DNA from 3 places in the Kitasatospora sp. NPDC001660 genome. Region 2 is predicted to be linked to each of the others. Evidence: predicted binding sites of a transcription regulator. Region 2 holds the regulator's gene; each other region holds the start of a gene.
The links. The regulator HrcA, encoded in region 2, represses chaperone genes, less so after heat shock. The targets are predictions, from matches to a motif close to TTNGCACTCNGNNNNNCNGAGTGCNAA.
Positions count from the first base shown of each region.

Region 1: the regulator HrcA is predicted to act here: its motif matches at 2,284-2,310, upstream of groL (chaperonin GroEL).
Region 3: the regulator HrcA is predicted to act here: its motif matches at 2,843-2,869, upstream of groES (co-chaperone GroES).

Region 1 is NZ_JBSFGU010000029.1:73,771-79,193, reverse strand. Features, by position in the region: gene ACWCXH_RS27020 (HD domain-containing protein) at 1-68, shown strand, start outside; gene ACWCXH_RS27015 (hypothetical protein) at 65-415, opposite strand; gene groL (chaperonin GroEL) at 508-2,127, opposite strand; gene ACWCXH_RS27005 (cold-shock protein) at 2,439-2,639, opposite strand; gene ACWCXH_RS27000 (MoaD/ThiS family protein) at 3,183-3,461, opposite strand; gene thrC (threonine synthase) at 3,490-4,785, opposite strand; SAM riboswitch class I at 4,803-4,936, opposite strand; gene ACWCXH_RS26990 (glucosyl-3-phosphoglycerate synthase) at 5,079-5,423, shown strand, end outside.
Region 2 is NZ_JBSFGU010000014.1:169,354-174,776, reverse strand. Features, by position in the region: gene ACWCXH_RS18130 (DUF3097 domain-containing protein) at 1-589, opposite strand, end outside; gene pspAB (PspA-associated protein PspAB) at 625-1,209, opposite strand; gene htpX (zinc metalloprotease HtpX) at 1,249-2,172, opposite strand; gene hrcA (heat-inducible transcriptional repressor HrcA) at 2,424-3,458, shown strand; gene dnaJ (molecular chaperone DnaJ) at 3,536-4,678, shown strand; gene ACWCXH_RS18105 (16S rRNA (uracil(1498)-N(3))-methyltransferase) at 4,772-5,423, shown strand, end outside.
Region 3 is NZ_JBSFGU010000013.1:89,242-94,664, reverse strand. Features, by position in the region: gene tsaD (tRNA (adenosine(37)-N6)-threonylcarbamoyltransferase complex transferase subunit TsaD) at 1-334, shown strand, start outside; gene ACWCXH_RS16715 (hypothetical protein) at 331-591, shown strand; gene ACWCXH_RS16710 (polysaccharide deacetylase family protein) at 667-1,563, shown strand; gene ACWCXH_RS16705 (THUMP-like domain-containing protein) at 1,578-2,744, opposite strand; gene groES (co-chaperone GroES) at 3,011-3,316, shown strand; gene groL (chaperonin GroEL) at 3,434-5,065, shown strand; gene ACWCXH_RS16690 (LysR family transcriptional regulator) at 5,210-5,423, shown strand, end outside.

The DNA.
Region 1 (5,423 bases), on a different contig from region 2:
CGGCCGCCCACGAGCGCTTCACGGCGTCCGCCCGCGCCAACCTGGCGGCCGAACTCGCCGCGCTCTAGACCAACTTCCCCACCGGCGCGACGACGACGCCCCGCTTGCCGCACACCCAGTGCGGGTCCGGCCCCAACTCCGGCTCCACCCCGAGCGCGTGCGGGTCGCCGTCGGCCGCGCAGTCGGTGCACAGCGGCCAGCGCCCGTACGCCTCCAGCAGCGCGTCCTGGACGTCCTGGGCGACCAGCCCGAGCACGTACTCGGTGCCGTCCGGCCACTGCTCCAGCCACCACCGGCGGTGCGTGACGGCCTGCTCCACGAGCGAGACGACGGCGGCGTCCGCCACGTCCCGGGCGGTGAGGTCGGCCAGGATCAGCGCACGGGCGTTGTGCAGGGCGGTCTCTATGTCAGCCATCCGGCAATCCTCCCAAAGAACGCCGCGTGGGCGGCCCCCCCGAAGGGGACCGCCCACGCGATCAGGAATCCGATCCGGTCGAACGACCAGGATCAGAAGTCCATGTCACCGCCCGGCATGCCGCCGGCCGGCGCAGCGGCCTTCTCCGGCTTGTCGGCGATGACGGCCTCGGTGGTGAGGAACAGGGCCGCGATGGAGGCCGCGTTCTGCAGCGCCGAGCGGGTGACCTTGGCCGGGTCGATGATGCCCACGGCGATCAGGTCGACGTACTCGTTGGTGGCGGCGTTCAGGCCGTGACCGGCGGGGAGGTTGCGCACCTTCTCCACCACGACGCCGCCCTCGAGGCCGGCGTTGGTCGCGATCTGCTTGATCGGGGCCTCCAGCGCCACGCGGACGATGTTGGCACCGGTGGCCTCGTCGCCCTCCAGCTCCAGCTTGTCGAAGGCGACACCGGCCTGCAGCAGGGCGACGCCACCACCGGCGACGATGCCCTCCTCGACGGCGGCCTTGGCGTTGCGGACGGCGTCCTCGATGCGGTGCTTGCGCTCCTTGAGCTCCACCTCGGTGGCCGCGCCGGCCTTGATGACGGCCACGCCGCCGGCCAGCTTGGCGAGGCGCTCCTGGAGCTTCTCGCGGTCGTAGTCCGAGTCGCTGTTCTCGATCTCGGCGCGGATCTGGTTCACGCGGCCCGCGACCATCTCGCTGTCACCGGCACCGTCGACGATCGTGGTCTCGTCCTTGGTGATGACGACCTTGCGGGCGCCACCCAGGAGGTCCAGACCGGCGTTCTCCAGCTTCAGGCCGACCTCCTCGGAGATCACGGTGCCGCCGGTGAGGGTGGCGATGTCCTGGAGCATGGCCTTGCGGCGGTCGCCGAAGCCCGGGGCCTTGACGGCGACGGACTTGAAGACGCCCTTGATCTTGTTGACGATCAGGGTCGACAGGGCCTCGCCCTCGACGTCCTCGGCGATGATGACGAGCGGCTTGCCGCTCTGCATGACCTTCTCCAGCAGCGGGAGCAGGTCCTTGATCGAGCCGATCTTGGAGTTGGCGATGAGGATGTACGGGTCCTCGAAGGTCGCCTCCATGCGCTCCAGGTCGGTGGCGAAGTAGGCGGAGATGTAGCCCTTGTCGAAGCGCATGCCCTCGGTGAGCTCGAGCTCCAGGCCGAAGGTGTTGCTCTCCTCGACGGTGATGACGCCTTCCTTGCCGACCTTGTCCATGGCCTCGGCGATCAGCTCGCCGATCTGGGTGTCGGCGGCGGAGATGGAGGCGGTGGAGGCGATCTGCTCCTTGGTCTCCACGTCGGTGGCCTGGGCCAGCAGCTGGTCCGAGACGGCGGCGACGGCCTTCTCGATGCCGCGCTTCAGGGCCATCGGGTTGGCGCCGGCGGCGACGTTGCGCAGACCCTCGCGCACCAGGGCCTGGGCGAGCACGGTGGCGGTGGTGGTGCCGTCGCCCGCGACGTCGTCCGTCTTCTTGGCGACCTCCTTGACGAGCTCCGCACCGATCTTCTCGTACGGGTCCTCGAGCTCGATCTCCTTGGCGATGGAGACACCGTCGTTGGTGATGGTGGGGGCGCCCCACTTCTTCTCCAGCACGACGTTGCGACCCTTGGGGCCGAGCGTGACCTTCACTGCGTCGGCGAGCTGGTTCATGCCACGCTCAAGGCCGCGGCGAGCTTCCTCATCAAAGGCGATGATCTTGGCCATCTGAAGTGGTCCTCCGGGACACGGTCGACTGCTCGGACCAAGGGGTGCCCGCGACGGACGGCCAAGGTGTGCGGGGGTCCATTCCCCTACCGCTCCCAGGGCCTCACCGACCCGGTCCGCTTGTCACTCTCAAGCTGTGAGTGCTAACGCCAATGATTAGCACTCCGGGTGGTCGAGTGCAAGCCCAACCGCCAAGCCGGGAACCGATCCGGGAACGCCGACGGGCCCGTACGACGCGTGTCGCACGGGCCCGTCGAGAAGCGAGTGGTCACCAGCCGTGGGCCGCGCCGAGCTCCTGGAGCCGAAGGGGGTCAGACCGCGCGGACCATGTCCGCCTGCGGGCCCTTCTGTCCCTGGGAGATCTCGAACTCGACCCGCTGGCCCTCCTCGAGGGTGCGGTAGCCGTCCATCTGGATCGCGCTGTAGTGGACGAAGACGTCCGCACCACCGTCGACCGCGATGAAGCCGTAGCCCTTCTCCGCGTTGAACCACTTGACGGTGCCCTGAGCCATTCCGAACTCCCCTAGTGCTGTGCTGGCCCTTCACGGTCCCGCAGGTCGCGGGCCCGGGTTGGTTTGAAGGCCGGCCCGGGGAACCCCCCCTGGGCGCGGCCGTGCACGCCGCAATCCACCACCCCGAACGGCATCCGGTGAGCGGGTGATTGCGTCGACCGCGGCTGAATGTATCCGGATCGACGCCCTCTGCAACAGGGCCCTCCACGGTGAATTCCAGGGCCGCGCCAAGGGACAGGACGGGCCGAACCGGAAGGAACTCGGCATTTCACGCCGGACATAGCGGACGAATTACCCAAATCCCCTGGAGAATTCTGACATCCGCCTGACATGTTTCCCGGGACCCGGACCCGGCCGGTCGGGGCGGCGGACGGCGGGGCGGCGGCTCTCGCGGGGAGGGCGAGGGGGAGCCCTGTTCCCGGCCGACCGACACTCTACTCCCACTCGACCGGGAAATATTCCCGCCGAAATACGAGCGGCCGTCCGCGCGTACGGAATGCGGAATTCCGTACGCACGGACGGCCGGTCGGAGCGGGGCGCGGCTCAGCAGCCGCCGGCCACCGCCGGAATGATCGAGACGCTGGCGCCGTCCTTGATCTCGGTCGCCAGGCCCTCCGCGAAGCGCACGTCGTCGTCGTTCACGTAGACGTTGACGAAGCGGCGCAGCTTGCCGGTGTCGTCCAGGATGCGGGCCGAGATGCCCACGTGGCTCTTCTCCAGGTCGGCGATGACGTCGCCCAGGGTGCCGCCGTCGGCGGTCACCTCGGCGGCTCCGCCGGTGTAGGTGCGCAGGATGGTGGGGATGCGGACGGTGGCGCTCATGGCGTGGCTCTCCTACTGGGTGGGGGGGTCAGGCGGACGCGAGACCGGCGCTGCGGAAGGACTCCAGCGTCGGGCGGATGACCGCGGTCATCCCGGCATCGGCGACGGCGTCCAGGGTCTTGAGGCCGTCGCCGGTGTTGATCGCGACGGTCTCCTTGGCCGGATCCAGCTGCCCGGTCTCGACCAGCTTCTTCAACACGCCGACGGTCACCCCGCCCGCGGTCTCGGCGAAGATGCCCTCGGTGCGGGCCAGCAGCCGGATCGCGGCCACCACCTCGGCGTCGGTGACGTCCTCGACCGCACCGCCCGTGCGCCGCGCGATGTCCAGCACGTACGGGCCGTCCGCCGGGTTGCCGATCGCCAGCGACTTGGCGATGGTGTCCGGCTTCACCGGCTTGATCACGTCCCGCCCCGCCTTGAACGCCGCCGAGACCGGCGAGCAGCCCTCGGCCTGGGCGCCGAAGATCCTGTACGGCCGGTCCTCGACCAGCCCGAGCCCGATCAGCTCCTGCAGCCCCTTGTCGATCTTCGTGAGCTGCGAGCCCGAGGCGATCGGGATGACGATCTGCTCCGGCAGCCGCCAGCCGAGCTGCTCGCAGATCTCGTACGCGAGCGTCTTGGAGCCCTCGCCGTAGTACGGACGGAGGTTGACGTTGACGAAGCCCCAGCCCTCGCCGGCCGGGTCGCCGATCAGCTCGGAGCAGAAGCGGTTCACGTCGTCGTAGTTGCCCTCGATGCCGACCAGCTCGCCGCCGTACACCCCGGCCATGACGACCTTGCCCTGCTCCAGGTCGTGCGGGATGAAGACGCACGAGCGCAACCCGGCCCGGGCCGCCGCCGCGCCCACCGCACCGGCCAGGTTGCCGGTCGACGAGCAGGACAGCGTCGTGTAGCCGAAGGCCCGCGCGGCCTCGATGGCACAGGCCACCACGCGGTCCTTGAACGAGTGCGTCGGATTCCCCGAGTCGTCCTTCACGTGCAACTTCGCCGTGAAGCCCAACTCCCGCCCCAGGTTGTCCGCCGTGACCAGCGGGGTCCACCCCGGGTTCAGATTGGGCTTCGACGCGACATCGGCCGGCACCGGCAGCAGCGGCGCGTAACGCCAGATCGACGCGGGCCCCGCCTCGATGCGCTTGCGCAGTTCCTCGGCGCCCTCGCCGCCGAACTCGTACGCGATCTCCAGGGGCCCGAAGCACTCCAGGCAGGCGAAGCTCGGACCGAGCGGGAAGCGGGTCCCGCACTCCCGACAGGACAGCGCGGTGGCGGGGCCGAGATCCACGGACACGGGTGCGGCGCCGAATGCGGATGTCGCAGTGATAGCCATGATGGCGGAGGCCTCTCTCCTCATCTTCCCCGTGGCACGGTCGCGCCACGGGCCGGAATTGGCACCTGTCCCGCCGGGGCCTGGTGGCCGGCCGCGCGAGAAGGTTGCCGGGACGTCAACGGGCCGTTCCCTCAGTCCCTCTGGATGAGCTTGTGAAGTTGTCGTCAGCGGCGACCCCGGCGTGCGAAGGTCCGACCGCTGTACGAAGACTGTATCCGAAGGCGCCAAAGCCGAAAGGGACCGTCCGCCACGCGAGATGGCCCGTTCCAACCCGATCCGCCGAGGAGAGTCCCGTGCCCGCCGAACCGATCCCCGCGCTCCTCCCGCAGGCGGCCTCCTGGCTGAGCCGCCGCTCGTGGAGCGCGGCCGACCGGCCGGTCGACACCCTCCTCGCGGCCAAGCGGCGCACCGGCCACACCGTCAGCGTCGTGCTGCCCGCCCTCGACGAGGAGGCCACCGTCGGCGACATCGTCCGGACCATCCGCCGCGAGCTGATGGAGCGTCTCCCCCTGGTCGACGAACTCGTCGTCGTCGACTCCGGCTCCGCCGACGCGACCGCCGCCGTCGCCGCCGAGGCCGGCGCCCGGGTCGTGCACCGCGACGCCATCCTGCCCCGGCTGCCCGCCGCCCCCGGCAAG
Region 2 (5,423 bases):
CGACCAGGACGCTCTCGCCGGTGACCCGGGCGGCGATGCGGTGCTCCTTGGTGCCGGGGAGCAGGTGGTCGACCAGGACGCCGAGGCGGCGGCCGGGGCCGGGGGCGAAGTCGGCGACGATCGCGGGGAGGTCGTCCACGCCCTCCAGGTACTCGACGACGACGCCCTCGATCCGCAGGTCGTCGCCCCAGACCCGCTCGACCAGTTCGGCGTCGTGCCGGCCCTCGACGTAGATCCGCGACTCGCGGGCCACCCGCGCGCGGGCGCCGGGGACGGCGACGGAGCCGGAGGCGGTGCGGCCGGGCGCCCTGGCCGGCGCCGGGCCGGCCGGGCGGACCAGCGTGACGGCCCTGCCCTCCAGCAGGAAGCCGCGCGGCACCATCGGGAACACCCGGTGCTTGCCGAAACGGTCCTCCAGGGTGACGGTGAACCCCTCCGCCGTCTTCTCGCAGCGCACCACCGCCCCGCAGAAGCCGGTCGCCGCCTCCTCGACCACCAGGTCCCGCTCGGCGGGCACCTCCGGGGCGGGCTGTTGCCTCTTCCACTTCCACGGCGGGGTCAGGTCGGGTCCGTACTGGCGGCTGCGCATGCAGGTGACTATAGGTAAGTGGCGACGACGGCTCGTCAGAGGCCGGGCGCGCCCCACACCGGGAACCAGCGGCTCAGGTCCTTCTCCAGCCGCAGGTCGTTCCCCAGCATCGCGTTGATCTGCAGCTCCAGCGGGCTGTTGCGCCGCTCCCCGCCGCCGGGCATCGGCGCGAACGGGTAGAAGGTGCCGCGCTTGTAGAGGTAGACCAGCGCCAGGGACTGGCCCTCCCCGTTCCGGAAGCCGACCAGAGAGCAGAGCAACTGCGGCCCGAAGCCGTTCGCCTCCAGCTCGCTGTTGACCGCGTGCAGGTCGTTCACCAGCTCCGGCAGCTCCTCGGGGGTGTGCCGGGCGAGCAGCCACGAGTAGCCGTAGCCGTCCTTGGACGCCTCCACCGGGACGCCGCCGCGCTCGGTGTCGGCGTCCAGCAGCGCCCGCACCTGCTGTTCGACCTGGACGAACGCGCCGCCCTCGACGGCCGCGAAGCACACCGAGCCGAGCCCGGTGGGCGTGAACCCGGCGCCGGCCTCCAGGGTGAGCGCGGCCGACGGGATGCCGAACAGCTGGTCGAGGTCGGGCTTGACGGGCTTGGTGCGGCCGAACAGGGCGTCCAGGAATCCCACAGCAGTCCTCTCGCGAAGGGGGTCAGCGGCCGAAGCGGCTCAGCGGCCGAGCTGGGCGGAGATCTTCGCCAGCTGCTCCAGCCGCTTCTCCAGCGTCGGGTGGGTGGAGAGCAGCTGGGAGGCGGTCTCCTTGGCGCTCAGCGCCGGGGCGAAGTAGAAGGCGTTGTAGGGCTGCGCCTTGCGCAGGTCCTGCGTGGGGATCGCGGCGATCTGCCCGGTGACCTTGGTGAGCGCCGAGGCGAGCGCGCTGGGCCGGCCGGTGAGCTGGGCGGCGGCGCGGTCGGCGGCGAGCTCCCGGTAGCGGGACAGCAGCCGGGTGAGCAGGAAGCTGATCGCGTAGACGACGATCGACACCAGCGGGATGACCAGCGCGGCGATGGCCGCGTTCTGGTCGTTGTTGTTGCGCCCGCCGCCGCCCATGAACCCGCCGTACACGGCGATCCGGGTCATCGCCCCGGCGAGGACGCCGAGGAACCCGGCGATCGTCATCACGGCGACGTCCCGGTGGGCGACGTGCGAGAGCTCGTGCGCGAGGACGCCCTCCAGCTCCTCGGGCTCCAGCCGGCGCAGCAGTCCGGTGGTGACGCACACCACGGCGTTCTGCGGGTTGCGGCCGGTGGCGAAGGCGTTCGGCATGTCGTTGTCGGCGACCGCCACCCGGGGCTTGGGCATGTCGGCGAGGGCGCAGAGCCGGTCGATGGTGCCGTGCAGCTGCGGGTACTCCTCGGGGGACACCTGGCGGGCGCCCATCGCCCGCTCGGTGATCTTGTCGCTGAACCAGAACTGGGCCACGAACAGCCCGCCCGAGATCAGGACGATCAGCGGCCAGGCCCCGCGCAGCAGCACGATCAGCAGGCCGGTGAAACCGACGTACAAGAGCCCGATCACGAACATGGTCCCGACCATCCGGCCGGTCAGGCCGCGATCGGGCGCGAATCGGGTGTGCTGGGCCGAGCTCGACATCGCTTGCTCCTCCGTTCGCCGTCCGCTATCGATGCTGCCACCCGGACGGCCGCGGGGCACCACCCCCGCGCCGGGAACTGCGGGCAGGATCACTCCCGCCGTGCCGTTCCTGCCGTCGGACCCGGGCCGTACACTGGCAGGTACGGTTCTGGCACTCGTGCGTTCAGAGTGCCAAAGCCGGGGCCTTCCAGGGCCTGCAACATCGCGATGCGTCACAACGGACAACGTGCGAAGACGGAGGTACGTGCCCCATGGCCGGTGAGGTCCGCCAGCTGGACGACCGCAAGCTCGCCGTGCTCCGTGCGATCGTCCAGGACTACGTGGGCACCGAGGAGCCGGTCGGCTCGAAGGCCCTGGTGGAGCGGCACAACCTCGGGGTGTCCCCGGCCACCGTCCGCAACGACATGGCGGCGCTGGAGGAGGACGGGTACATCCACCAGCCGCACACCAGCGCCGGGCGCATCCCCACCGACAAGGGGTACCGCCTGTTCGTCGACAGGCTCGCCGAGGTCAAGCCGATGAGCGCGCCCGAGCGTCGCGCGATCCGGCACTTCCTGGAGGGCGCGGTCGACCTGGACGACGTCGTCATGCGCACCGTGCGGCTGCTCGCCCAGCTCACCCGGCAGGTCGCCGTGGTGCAGTACCCCTTGCTGAGCCGTTCGACCGTGCGGCACATCGAACTGGTCGCGCTCGCCCCGACCAAGGTGATGCTGGTCCTGATCACCAACACCGGCCGGGTCGAGCAGCGGACGGTGGACTGCCCGGGCACCGTCGGCGAGACCGTCCTGTCGGACCTGCGGGCCCGGATCAACACGCGGGCGGTCGGCCAGCGCCTGCCGGACGTACCGGCGGCGCTGGAGGAGCTGCCCGCGATGTTCGAACAGGTCGACCGGGCGACCGTCAGCACGGTCCTCGCGACGCTGTTCGACACGCTCGCCGAGCAGAACGAGGAGCGGATCATGCTGGCCGGCACGGCCAACCTGACCCGCTTCGGCCACGACTTCCCGCTCACCATCCAGCCGGTGCTGGAGGCGCTGGAGGAACAGGTCGTCCTGCTCCGCCTCCTGGGTGAGACCACGGACGCGGCGATGACGGTCCGGATCGGCCGGGAAATCGCCTACGAGGGGCTGAATTCCACCTCGGTGGTGTCGGTCGGCTACGGTTCGGGCGACGAGAGCGTGGCCAAACTGGGTGTGATCGGTCCGACCCGGATGGACTACCCGGGCACAATGGGGGCGGTGCGAGCGGTGGCGCGGTACGTGGGGCAGATCCTGGCCGAGTCCTAGCAAGGCAGCCGCCGTTGGACATCCGACGGTGGCGTCCAGTCGCAGCACTACTACAGGCGGAACAAGCGGAGCATTAGGTGGCCACGGACTACTACGCGGTACTCGGCGTCCGACGGGATGCGGGGCAGGACGAGATCAAGAAGGCGTTCCGGCGCCTGGCACGCGAACTGCACCCGGACGTCAACCCGGACCCGAAGACGCAGGAGCGGTTCAAGGAGATCAACGCCGCCTACGAGGTGCTCTCCGACCCGCAGAAGCGACAGGTGTACGACCTCGGCGGCGACCCGCTCTCCCCGGGCGGCGGCGGTGGCGCGGGCGGCTTCGGCGCCGGCGCGGCCGGTTTCGGCTTCTCCGACATCATGGACGCCTTCTTCGGCGCCGCGGCCGGCCAGCGCGGCCCGCGCTCGCGCACCCGCCGCGGCCAGGACGCCATGATCCGGCTGGAGATCAGCCTGGAGGAGGCCGCGTTCGGCACCACCAAGGAACTCCAGGTCGACACGGCGGTCACCTGCACCACCTGCAGCGGGGAGGGCGCCGCGCCCGGCACCTCCGCGCAGACCTGTGACATGTGCCGCGGCAAGGGCGAGGTCTCCCAGGTCACCCGGTCCTTCCTGGGCCAGGTCATGACCTCCCGCCCCTGCCCGCAGTGCCAGGGCTTCGGCACCGTCGTGCCGACCCCGTGCCCGGAGTGCGCCGGCGACGGCCGGGTCCGTGCCCGCCGCACCCTGACCGTCAAGATCCCGGCCGGTGTCGACAACGGCACCCGGATCCAGCTGGCCGGCGAGGGCGAGGTCGGCCCCGGCGGAGGCCCGGCCGGCGACCTGTACGTCGAGATCGCCGAGACCACGCACAGCGTCTTCCAGCGGCGCGGGGACGACCTGCACTGCACCGTCACCATCCCGATGACGGCCGCCGCGCTCGGCACCCAGGTGCCGCTGCAGACCCTGGACGGGCTGGAGGAGGTCGACATCCGGCCCGGCACCCAGTCCGGCCAGTCGATCCCGCTGCACGGCCGAGGCATCACCCACCTGCGCGGGGGCGGCCGGGGCGACCTGATAGTGCACGTCGAGGTGCAGACGCCCACCAAGCTCGACGCCGAGCAGGAGGAGCTGCTGCGCCGGCTCGCGGTGCTGCGCGGCGAGGAGCGCCCGTCCGGCCAGTTCGCGCCGGGCCAGCAGGGCCTGTTCTCGCGCCTGAAGGACGCGTTCAACGGCCGCTAGCCGTCCATGGAGGGGTGCCGGGGTCCTCGCCTCGGCACCTCTTTCGTGTTTCCCCCCTCGGGCCGCAGGCCCCACCCCGGAAAGGCTCCGCTCATGACCGCCCCCGTGTTCGTCGTCGAGACCGGGCGGCTCGCCGCCGCCGCGCCCGGGGCCGTGGTGCGCCTGGACGGGCCGGAGGGGCGGCACGCCGCGGCGGTGAAGCGGCTGACGGCGGGCGAGGCCGTCACCCTGGCCGACGGGCTCGGGCTCGGGGTGGACGGGACGGTCGCCGAGGTGCTCGGCAAGGACGCGATCGACGTGACGGTCGCCGCCGTGCGCCGCGAGCCGGAGCCGGCGCCGCGGATCGTCGTCGTCCAGGCGCTGCCCAAGGGCGACCGCGGCGAGCTGGCCGTGGAGACCATGACCGAGGTCGGCGTGGACGTCGTGATCCCGTGGGCCGCCTCGCGCTGCATCACCCAGTGGAAGGGCGACCGCGGCGCCAAGGCGCTCGCCAAGTGGCGGGCCACCGCCCGCGAGGCGGGCAAGCAGTCCCGCCGGCTGCGCTTCCCCGAGGTGCGCGAGCCGATGAGCACCCGCCGGCTGGCCCCCGTCCTGGCCGGGGCCGCGTTCGCCGCGGTGCTGCACGAGGAGGGCGCCGAGCCGCTGGCCACGGCCGCGCTGCCGGCCGCCGGGGACATCGTCCTGGTGGTCGGCCCCGAGGGCGGCGTCTCCCCGGAGGAGCTGGCCGCCTTCGCCGAGGCCGGTG
Region 3 (5,423 bases), on a different contig from region 2:
GGCCGTCAAGGCGTGCAAGGACAACGGCGTCGACCACCTGATGATCGGCGGCGGGGTCGCGGCCAACTCGCGGCTGCGCGAGATGGCCCAGCAGCGCTGCGAACGGGCCGGGATCCGGCTGCGGGTGCCGCGTCCGGGCCTGTGCACCGACAACGGTGCGATGGTGGCCGCGCTGGGCGCCGAGATGGTGTGGCGCGACCGCAGGCCCTCCGCGTTCGACCTGTCCGCCGACTCCTCGCTGCCCGTCACCGACGTGCACGTGCCTGCTGCGGCCATCGGGCATGGCGATGTCCACGGCCAGGCGTACGACGCCCTCGGCGGCGGCGCCGCATGACCGTCGCCGTGATGTGGGAGGCCCGCGCCGCCGACCGGCGCGGGGCCGAACTCGCCTCCTGGGTACGGGAGACGGCGATCCCGGCGCTGCGCGGATCGGCGGGCCTGGAGCGCCTCGAACTGCTCGGCGCCCCGGGTGAGCGCGTCCTGCTGGTCACCTGGTGGAGCGGCGAGCCGGTGCCCGTCGCCGACCCGCCGGCCGAGCTGCTCGGCCGGCCGGTGCACCGCTGGTCCTTCACCAGCGAGCACGTCGAGTAGGCCGGTCCGGGAACCGCCCGCCGACCGCTACCGTGCATAGCTGAGAAACGGCGGACGGACCAGGAGCGCGGTGCGGTGAAGCAGGACGGGCGGAACAGGACCAAGGCGTACGCGGCGGGGGCGCTGGCCCTGCTGGCCCTCGCCACTGGGTGCGGCGGCAACGGGGACGGCGCCGGCGCGGCCCCGGCGCCCACGAGCGCGGCCCCGGCCGCGGCCCAGCCCTCCGGCGGCGGCGCGCCGACCGCGGCGGCCACCACGCCGGCCGCGGGCGATGCCGCGTGGGCGAAGTGGAACCTCAAGCCGCTGGCCCCGGCCCCCGCGGCGCCCGCCGACAAGCCCATCAAGCTCGAACGGACCGGCACCGTACCGGTGTTCAGCGACGTGAAGACGAGCGACAAGGTCGTCTTCATCACCATCGACGACGGCGCCGAGAAGGACCCGAAGTTCGTCGAGATGCTGACCGACCTCAAGGTGCCGATCTCGATGTTCCTGACCAAGGACATCGTCAAGAACGACTACGGCTACTTCAAGCCGCTCCAGGCGCTCGGCAACCACATCCAGAACCACACCGTCACCCACCCGGTGATGAGCAAGATCACGCCGGACAAGCAGAAGTCCGAGGTCTGCGACGACCAGGCCGCGCTCACCCAGCAGTACGGCACCGCGCCGCTGCTGTTCCGCCCGCCGTTCGGGGACGGTGCCAACACCCCGACGCTCAACAACTCGGTGCAGCAGTGCGGTCCGCGCGCGATCGTGCTGTGGCGCGAGTCGATGCAGATCCACGACATGCAGTACCAGGCGGGGGACAAGAAGCTGCAGCCGGGCGACATCATCCTGGCCCACTTCCGCGGCCCGAAGGAGCTCAAGGGCGCGACGATGACCCAGATGTTCGGCGAGCTGCTGGCCCGGATCCAGGAGCAGGGATTCTCGGTGGCCCGGCTGGAGGACTACATCCAGGCCCCCGCCTCGTAGGCGCCGCGCAGGGCTCAGACCGGCCGGCCGAGCATCATGAGCGGCCCGTGGTCGGTGCGGCTGAGGATCACCGTGACGGTGTTCGGCCCGGAGGGCTTGAGCTGGCGGCGCAGCTCCTCCGGGGTGATCGCCATCCCGCGCTTCTTGATCACCACCGTGCCGACGCCGCGCTCGCGCAGCAGGGCCTTCAGCTTCTTGATGTGGAAGGGCATGACGTCGGTCAGCTCGAAGGCGTGCGCGTACGGCGTCGGGACCAGCTCGTCCGAGGTCAGGTAGGCGATCTTCGGGTCGATCAGCCGCCCGCCCACCTGCTGGGCCACCTCGGCCACCAGGTGGGCGCGGATCACGGCGCCGTCCGGCTCGTACAGGTAGCGGCCGACCGGTCCGGCCGCGGGGTCGGGCAGGTCGCCGCCGGTGAGGCTCGCGCCGTGCGGCAGGAGGGTCGCGCGGTGCGGGTGGGCCGCCTTGGTGCCGAACCAGAGCACCGCCTCCTTCACGTCCCCGTGGTCGGAGACCCACTCGGCCTCGGCGTCCTCGGGGACGGCCTCGTGCGGGATGCCCGGCGCCACCTTCAGCGCGCCGATCGGGGTCCGGCGGCCGGCCTCGATCGCCCAGGAGAGCGGCGGGGCGTACGCCTCCGGGTCGAACACCCGGCCGCGCGCCGTCCGGCGCGCCGGGTCGGTGAACACCGCGTCGTAGCCGGTGACGTCCACCTCGGCGACGTCCGCGCAGCACACCTCGACCAGGTCGGCGAGGCCCAGCGCGGCGGCGTTGGCGGCGGTGGCCGCGCAGGCGGCCGGGTCCCGGTCAACGGCCAGCACCTCGATCCCGGCCCGGGCCAGCGCCAGGACGTCCCCGCCGATCCCGCAGCACAGGTCGGCCAGCCGGCGCACCCCGAGCTCGGCGAAGCGCCGCGCGCGCCACTCGGCGACGCTGCGCCGGGTGGACTGCTCGACGCCGTTGGGCGTGAAGTACATCAGGTCGGCGTCCGTCCCGAACTTCGCGCGGGCGCGCTGGCGCAGCCGCGCCTGCCCGAACGCCGCCGACACGAGGTCGGCCGGGTGCTCGCGGCGCAGCCGGGTGGCCAGCGCGAGCTCCTCCTCGGGCGTGAACTCGCGCAGTGCGGCGAGCAGGTCCTGCCCCTCGGGGGTCAGCAGCGGCTGGAGGTTCTCGGTGTCCACGGGGCCATTCTCGCCGGTCGGAGCGTGCGGTGACCGGTCCGCCCGGCCGCACGCGGGTTCGGCCGCGCGTCCGCGGGCCGGGACGGCCGGGCGCGCCGTTGGCACTCTGGTTGACTGAGTGCTAACACGGGCCTATGGTCGTCCTTGGCACTCTCCACCAGGGGAGTGCTAATGCGATCACGCATGTCTGACCCCCGCGACGGCAGGCACGCAGGTTCGCCCCTACCCGTTAGAAAACCCCGTAATCTCCGAAGGGGAGCTCGGACGTGACCACCAGCAGCAAGGTTGCCATCAAGCCGCTCGAGGACCGCATCGTGGTCCAGCCGCTCGACGCCGAGACCACCACGGCCTCCGGCCTGGTTATCCCGGACACCGCCAAGGAGAAGCCCCAGGAGGGCGTCGTCCTGGCCGTCGGCCCGGGCCGCTTCGAGGACGGCCAGCGTCTGCCGCTCGACGTCGCCGTCGGTGACATCGTCCTGTACTCGAAGTACGGCGGCACCGAGGTGAAGTACCAGGGCGAGGAGTACCTGGTGCTCTCCGCCCGCGACGTTCTCGCGATCATCGAGAAGTAAAGACGTCCCGACCCGCCCCGGATCCGTGTCCTTTGCGACAGTGGCCCGGGGCGTGGTCGTTGGTTCACGCAGTTCGGCGGCCGGTGGGCCGGCCGCAGCCCCGAGGGAATAGGGAACATGGCGAAGATCCTGCAGTTCGACGAGGACGCCCGCCGCTCGCTGGAGCGCGGTGTCAACAAGCTGGCCGACACCGTCAAGGTGACCATCGGCCCCAAGGGCCGCAACGTCGTGATCGACAAGAAGTTCGGCGCCCCGACCATCACCAACGACGGTGTCACCATCGCCCGTGAGGTCGAGCTGGACGACCCGTACGAGAACCTTGGCGCGCAGCTCGTCAAGGAGGTCGCCACCAAGACCAACGACGTCGCGGGTGACGGCACCACCACCGCCACCGTGCTGGCCCAGGCCCTGGTCAACGAGGGTCTGCGCAACGTCGCCGCCGGCGCCGGCCCGGCCGCCCTGAAGAAGGGCATCGACAAGGCCGTCGCCGCCGTGTCCGAGCACCTGCTGTCGGTGGCCCGCGAGATCGAGGGCAAGGACGACGTCGCCGCCGTCGCGTCCCTCTCCGCCCAGGACGTCCAGGTCGGCGAGCTGATCGCCGAGGCGATCGACAAGGTCGGCAAGGACGGTGTCATCACCGTCGAGGAGTCGAACACCTTCGGCGTGGAGCTCGAGTTCACCGAGGGCATGCAGTTCGACAAGGGCTACCTGTCGCCGTACTTCGTCACCGACGCGGAGCGGCAGGAGGCGGTCCTGGAGGACCCGTACATCCTGATCCACCAGGGCAAGATCTCCTCGATCCAGGAGCTCCTCCCGCTGCTGGAGAAGATCCTGCAGGGCGGTGCCTCCAAGCCGCTGCTGATCATCGCCGAGGACGTCGACGGCGAGGCGCTGTCCACCCTCGTGCTGAACAAGATCCGCGGCATCTTCAACGCCGTCGCCGTCAAGGCCCCGGGCTTCGGCGACCGCCGCAAGGCGATCCTCGGTGACCTGGCCACCCTGACCGGCGGCACCGTGATCTCCGAGGAGGTCGGCCTCAAGCTCGACCAGGCCGGCCTGGACGTGCTGGGCACCGCCCGCCGCGTGACCATCACCAAGGACGAGACCACCATCGTCGAGGGTGCCGGCGACGCCGAGGCCGTGGCCGGCCGCGTCGCCCAGATCAAGGGCGAGATCGCGGGCACCGACTCCGACTGGGACCGCGAGAAGCTGCAGGAGCGCCTGGCCAAGCTGGCCGGCGGCGTCTGCGTCATCAAGGTCGGTGCCGCCACCGAGGTGGAGCTGAAGGAGCGCAAGCACCGCCTCGAGGACGCCATCTCCGCGACCCGCGCCGCGGTCGAGGAGGGCATCGTCGCCGGTGGTGGCGCCTCCCTGGTGCACGCCGCCAAGGTGCTGAACGACGGCCTGGGCCTGTCGGGCGACGAGGCCACCGGTGTCGCCGTGGTCCGCAAGGCGCTGCACGAGCCGCTGCGCTGGATCGCCCAGAACGCCGGCCTGGAGGGCTACGTCATCACCTCCAAGGTCGCCGAGCTGGAGGCCGGCCAGGGCTACAACGCGGCCACCGGCGAGTACGGCGACCTGGTGAAGGCCGGCGTCATCGACCCGGTCAAGGTCACCCGCTCCGCCCTGGAGAACGCCGCCTCGATCGCCTCCCTGCTGCTCACCACCGAGACCCTCGTGGTGGAGAAGAAGGAGGAGGCCGCCGACAACGGTCACGGCCACTCGCACGGCCACGGCCACTCGCACTGAGGCCCTGAAGTAGACCGGAGGCCCGGTCCCGCTCCCGTCCCGGGGGCAGGGCCGGGCCTCCGGCGTTCGGGGCCCGGGATCCGCTTGAAGACTCAACTATCAGCGTAATTTTGCGCATGGCAAAGATTGCCTTATAACTGAGGCATGATCGAGGCCCGCCACCTGCGCGTCCTGCGTGCCGTCGCCCGCACCGGCTCCTTCTCCGCCGCCGCCCGCGAGCTGGGCTGCACGCAGCCCGCCATCAGCCAGCAGATGAAGGCCCTGGAGAAGTCCGTGGACACCCCGCTGGTGGTCCGCTCGGGCCGGGGCATGCAGCTGAGCGAGGCCGGACGGGTGCTCCTCAAGCATGCCACCGGGA